Pigmentiphaga aceris: one gene and its partner. Each later gene encodes a partner of the first gene's protein in a complex. Links are inferred from orthologs where the notes say so. Each region holds a gene or a part of one and is shown in the gene's direction. Other genes may lie near its edges.

Evidence for each region. The genes of interacting proteins can lie anywhere in the genome.
Region 2: the proteins of accC (region 1) and accD are in contact, whole or in part, in a solved structure (PDB 8UXZ), measured with the Escherichia coli proteins. The link is inferred for Pigmentiphaga aceris from one-to-one orthologs.

What each region holds. Positions count from the first base shown.
Region 1 is NZ_CP043046.1:932,024-934,941, forward strand. The notes cover bases 57-2,903. They hold accC (acetyl-CoA carboxylase biotin carboxylase subunit), read left to right. Parts: upstream 57-728; coding sequence 729-2,078; downstream 2,079-2,903. Other genes in these bases: aroQ (type II 3-dehydroquinate dehydratase), read left to right, coding at 57-78; accB (acetyl-CoA carboxylase biotin carboxyl carrier protein), read left to right, coding at 161-616; prmA (50S ribosomal protein L11 methyltransferase), read left to right, coding at 2,082-2,903. In the rest of the region: more of aroQ, read left to right, coding at 1-56; more of prmA, read left to right, coding at 2,904-2,918. UniProt on the Escherichia coli protein: This protein is a component of the acetyl coenzyme A carboxylase complex; first, biotin carboxylase catalyzes the carboxylation of the carrier protein and then the transcarboxylase transfers the carboxyl group to form malonyl-CoA.
Region 2 is NZ_CP043046.1:3,415,999-3,419,052, reverse strand. What follows is about bases 22-3,004. They hold accD (acetyl-CoA carboxylase, carboxyltransferase subunit beta), read left to right. Parts: upstream 22-1,066; coding sequence 1,067-1,942; downstream 1,943-3,004. Other genes in these bases: moaA (GTP 3',8-cyclase MoaA), read right to left, coding at 2,620-3,004; mobA (molybdenum cofactor guanylyltransferase MobA), read right to left, coding at 1,998-2,615; trpA (tryptophan synthase subunit alpha), read left to right, coding at 162-1,070; trpB (tryptophan synthase subunit beta), read left to right, coding at 22-148. In the rest of the region: more of trpB, read left to right, coding at 1-21; more of moaA, read right to left, coding at 3,005-3,054.

The sequences.
Region 1 (2,918 bases):
GACCTGGCGGTCGGCGTGATTGCCGGACTGGGCGCCGACGGCTATGAAGCCGCGGTGCGTTTTGCGCTCGACCATTGAATTTGAATGTTGCTGGTGTGGCTTCGTGGCGCTATAAGCGGATGCGTGGCCCTGCCCAACGGTTTTTTTTGGGAATAAACCCATGGATCTCAGAAAGCTCAAGACCCTGATCGACCTCGTGGCCGAATCGGGCATCGCCGAACTGGAAATCACGGAAGGCGAAGGTAAGGTCCGTATCGTCAAGTTCCCGCAAGGTGGACAAGTCGGTGGTGTCGGCGCTGCTACGGCTGCACCGCTGCCCGTGGCACCCGTTGCCGAAGTCGCACCGGTTGCTGCTGCACCCGTCGCGCCTGCTGCCGTTCAAGGCCACGTCGTGAAGTCGCCGATGGTCGGTACCTTCTACCGCGCCCCGAACCCGGGCTCGCCGGCCTTCATCGAAGTCGGCCAGTCGGTCAAGGAAGGCGATCCGCTTTGCATCATTGAAGCGATGAAGCTGCTGAACGAGATCGAAGCCGACAAATCCGGCACGATCAAGGAAATCCTGGTCGAAAACGGCCAGCCGGTAGAGTACGGTCAGCCGTTGTTCGTGATCGGCTAAGACGCCAATACCGATTCCCATGGTCCGGGCAGGAGACACGCTCCCGCAGCCAGACGCCGATCCGGCGTCGCTCGGCGAAGCTGTGCCTGCGCCACCTTCAGGAAAGCCATTCATGTTCGAAAAGATCCTGATTGCCAATCGGGGCGAGATCGCGCTGCGTATTCAGCGCGCTTGCCGCGAGATGGGCATCAAGACCGTTGTCGTCTACTCCGAAGCCGACCGCGACGCCAAGTACGTCCGACTCGCTGACGAGGCGGTGTGTATCGGCCCCGCGCCTTCGCGCGACAGCTACCTCAATGTCCCCGCGATCATCTCGGCCGCTGAAGTCACCGATGCCGAGGCAATCCACCCCGGTTACGGTTTCCTGTCCGAGAACGCCGACTTTGCCGAACGTGTCGAGAAAAGCGGCTTCGTCTTCATCGGCCCGCGCCCGGAAACCATTCGCCTGATGGGCGACAAGGTCAGCGCCAAGCAGGCAATGATTGCCGCTGGTGTGCCGGTGGTGCCAGGTTCCGAAGGCGCGTTGCCGGAAGATCCGAAAGAAATCGTGCAGATTGCACGTCAGGTTGGCTATCCGGTCATCATCAAGGCAGCAGGCGGCGGCGGTGGCCGTGGCATGCGCGTGGTGCACACCGAAGCTGCACTGCTGAACGCCGTCACCATGACGCGCTCAGAGGCCGGGGCGGCGTTCAACAACCCCGAGGTCTACATGGAGAAGTTCCTCGAGAACCCTCGCCATGTGGAAATCCAGGTGTTGGCCGACGGCCTGCGCAGCGCCGTCTGGCTGGGCGAGCGCGATTGCTCGATGCAGCGTCGCCACCAGAAGATCATCGAAGAAGCACCGGCACCGCACATTCCGCGTCGCCTGATCGACCGTATCGGCGATCGTTGCGCGGAAGCCTGCCGCAAGATGGGTTATCGCGGCGCGGGTACCTTCGAATTCCTGTATGAAAACGGCGAGTTCTATTTCATTGAAATGAACACCCGCATTCAGGTTGAACACCCGGTCACCGAAGCCATCACTGGCATCGACCTGGTGCAGGAACAGATCCGTGTAGCCGCTGGCGAGAAATTCCGTCTGCGTCAGCGCGACATCCAGTTCAAGGGTCATGCGATCGAATGCCGGATCAACGCAGAAGATGCGTTCCGCTTCACGCCCAGCCCTGGCCGCATCACTAACTGGCATGTGCCGGGTGGTCCTGGCGTGCGTGTCGATTCGCACGTCTACAACGGCTACTTCGTGCCGCCGAATTACGACTCGATGATCGCCAAGATCATCACTTACGGCGACACCCGCGAGCAGGCCCTGGCCCGCATGCGCATCGCCTTGTCGGAAATGGTGGTGGAAGGCATTTCGACCAACGTGCCGCTGCATCGCGAGCTGATGGTCGACGCGCGTTTCGTTGAAGGCGGTACCACCATCCACTATCTTGAGCATCGTCTTGCTCAACGTCCGGCGTAAATCGTGCGCGAACTGGTTCTAGATTGTCCTGAAGCGCTCGCTGAGTCGCTATCCGATGCCTTGCTCGACGCCGGCGCGCTGTCGGTGTCGGTGGAAGACGCCGACGAAGGTACCCAGGCCGAACAGCCCTTGTTCGGTGAACCCGGCCTGGAGCCTGACGTGCAGGCGTGGTCACGCAATCGTGTGGTTGCGCTGATCGCCGACGGCGACGACCCGGCACAGCTGATGGATCAGGCCAGCGGCGCGTTGAGCCTTGACGCAGCGCCCGCCTGGACGCTGCGTGAGGTGCCGGACGCCGACTGGGTGCGCTTGACCCAGTCTCAGTTCGAACCCATTGCGGTAGACGGCCGGATCTGGATCGTGCCCACCTGGCACGATGTGCCGGGTGAAGCCCGCGTTGCCTCGCCTGCGGGCGTGGATGGCGTGGTGATCCGGCTTGATCCGGGCCTGGCCTTCGGTACCGGCAGCCATCCCACGACGCACCTGTGCCTGTCGTGGCTGGCCAGCAACCTGCAGGCCGGCCAGCGCGTGCTGGACTACGGTTGCGGGTCCGGCATTCTGGCGATTGCCGCGCGCAAGCTGGGCGCAGGTCCCACGGTAGGTATCGACATCGATCCGCAGGCCGTTCAGTCGGCGCATGACAATGCGCAGGCCAACGATGTGGAAATCGATGCTGGCTTGCCCGACACGCATGCCGGATGGCGTGCCGATGTCGTGGTGGCCAATATTCTGTCCAACCCTTTGAAGGTGTTGGCACCGATGTTGTGCGAACGTGTGCTGCCGGGTGGCCACTTGGTCTTGTCCGGCGTGCTCGAACGTCAGGCCGAAGAGGTCGCGGCC
Region 2 (3,054 bases), 2.5 Mb from region 1 along the record:
TCCGGCGCTTGAGTCCTCGCACGCCATTGCGCACGCTGTGCGTCTGGCACCCACCATGTCGCCGGACCAGATTCTGCTGGTCAATCTGTCCGGCCGTGGCGACAAGGACATGCATACCGTCGGCGAACGTTCCGGCATCACTTTCTAAGGAGATGTCGATCATGACCGCGACTTCGTTCTCATCTGCTTCTGCCTCGTCTGCCAAGTCCACCCGCATTGCCGACGCTTTCGCGCGTCGCGCGGAAAAGGGCACGCCGGCCTTGGTTCCCTACATCACTACGGGTGACCCGTCGCCCGAAAGCACCGTGCCGGTGATGCACGCACTGGTCGAGGCCGGCGCGGACATCATCGAACTCGGTGTTCCGTTCTCCGACCCGATGGCCGATGGCCCGGTGATTCAGCGCGCCAGCGAACGTGCCGTGGCGCGCAAAGTGGGTCTGCGCAAGGTCTTGGACCTGGTGCGTGAATTCCGCCAGACCGATACGCAAACGCCGGTGGTCTTGATGGGGTACGCCAACCCCATCGAGCGCATGGGTCAGGAAGCCTTTGTGCGCCAGGCAGTCGATGCTGGCGTCGATGGAGTGCTGGTGGTTGATTACCCGCCGGAAGAGTCGGTGGAATTCGGCGCGCTGCTCGATCAGCACGGTTTGGCGCCGATTTTCCTGCTCGCACCCACTTCCACTGAGGCCCGCATCAAGTCCGTCGGTGAAGTGGCGCGAGGCTACGTGTATTACGTCTCGCTCAAGGGCGTGACGGGGGCCGGCAACCTGGACACGACTGAAGTTGCCCGCCGTCTTGACGACATTCGTCAACATATCTCTTTGCCGGTTGGCGTGGGCTTTGGCATCCGTGATGCTGCCAGTGCCCAGGCTGTCGGCAGCACTGCTGATGCGGTGGTAATTGGCACGCGCCTCATCCAGGAAATTGAAACCGCCGTGAAAGATGCGCCGGAAGCCGACTGGCCGGCGCTTGCTTCGCGCGCAGCGGGCGCGTGGTTGCGTACAATCCGCCACGCGCTCGATGCGTTGCCGCCGCGCAGCGCACCCAATGAAACAAGGAAATCCGCATGAGCTGGATCGATAAGCTGCTTCCCCCACGGATCAAGACCTCCGACAGTGCCGCACGCCGGGTACCCGAAGGCCTGTGGGTCAAATGCCCGTCCTGCGAGACCGTGCTGTATAGCGACGACCTCGCCAAGAACCTTCAGGTCTGCCCGAAGTGCGACCACCACATGCGCATTGGCGCGCGCGAGCGCATCGATTCCTTGCTGGACGCCGAAGGCCGCTACGAGATCGGCGTGGGCACGCTGCCGATCGACAGCCTGAAGTTCAGGGACTCGAAAAAGTACCCGGACCGTCTGCAAGATGCCATGGCGCAAACCGGTGAGACCGATGCCCTGGTCGCCATGGGCGGCTCGATTCTGGCCATTCCTGTGGTGGTTGCCTGCTTTGAATTCGAATTCATGGGCGGCTCCATGGGCTCGGTGGTGGGCGAGCGCTTTGCGCGTGGTGCCCAGCAGGCGCTGGATCAGAAAGTACCCTTCATCTGCGTGACGGCTTCGGGCGGCGCGCGTATGCAGGAAGGCTTGCTGTCGCTGATGCAAATGGCCAAGACCAACGCCATGCTGACTCGTCTGGCGGCCAACAAGCTGCCTTTCATCAGCGTGTTGACCGATCCGACCATGGGTGGTGTGTCGGCCAGCTTCGCCTTCATGGGCGACGTGGTGATCGTTGAGCCGAAGGCCTTGGTCGGCTTTGCCGGCCCACGTGTGATCGAGCAGACCGTGCGCGAAAAGTTGCCGGAAGGCTTCCAGCGCGCCGAGTTCCTGCTGGAAAAGGGTGCTATCGACATGATCGTCGACCGTCGCAAGATGCGTGAGGAAATTGCGCACCTGCTGGCGATCTTGACGAATCAGCCGGCGGAAGTGATTTCGGCTGTTTGATCTCAGGCAGTCGGTAGGGAAGAGGGGGTTGGACTTTCAAAGGTCCAGCCCCTTTTTATTTCTGAGCCGAACTCAGCGCGGCGAGTTCTTCGTGTGTGTTCACGTTGATGAACGCGTCTTTGCCGTCGCTGAAGTCTGCGTAGGCATGTGGCAGGTCGGCATACCAGCCATCGGCCCGCCTGCGCCCGGTGGCAATGTAGGCGCGCAGTGCGGGCAGGCTGTCTATGTGGATCAACGCAAAGACTGGGTGCACGCGGTCGCCGTGGTGGGCAATGGCGACGTGGCATTGCTGGTTGGCAGCCGCCGTTGCCAGTCGCTCGATCAGGTTGGCAGGCAGGCAAGGCGCGTCGCAGGGAACCGTTGCCAGCCAGGGCAGGGCGGGGGCTTGTGATGCGAGGGCTGTCAATGCGGCTTCAATGCCCGCCAGCGGGCCAGGGTAGTCGGCAATGTTGTCTGGCAGCACCTGGCTGCTCCACGCGCGGTATTGGTCGTGATGGCGGTTGGCGCTGATCAGCACCGTGGCCACCTGGGCGGCCAGTCGTTCATGCACATGGGCAACCAAAGGGCGGCCATGCAAGTCCTGCAAGCCCTTGTCCACGCCACCCATGCGCGAGCCTTGTCCACCCGCCAGAATCAGGCCCGCAATATCGTGGGTAGGGATCGGTGAACGCACGTGCTCAACCGCCGATATAACTCATCTCGATCTTGTTGGCGCGCTGGGTGTCGGCGCTGCGGCGCTCTGAGTAGTTGTCATTGCGTTGCTGCCAGATGCCCGCCATGGCGGTAGCCAAGGTCGTGTCATCTGCGCCGTTGCGCAACAAGGTCTTCAGGTCATAGCCCTGATCTGCGAACAGGCACAGGTAGAGCTTGCCGTCGGTTGACAGCCGTGCGCGCGTACAGGTGCCGCAGAAAGCCTGCGTCACGCTTGAAATGACGCCGATTTCACCGCTGCCGTCGGTGTAGCGCCAGCGTTCGGCAACCTCGCCTGAATAGGCAGCTGCAACCGGCACCAGTGGCGCAATCTCACTCAACTGTTCGATCAGCGTGCGCGAAGGCACCACTTCATTCAGGTTCCAGCCGTTGGATGCGCCAACGTCCATATATTCGATGAA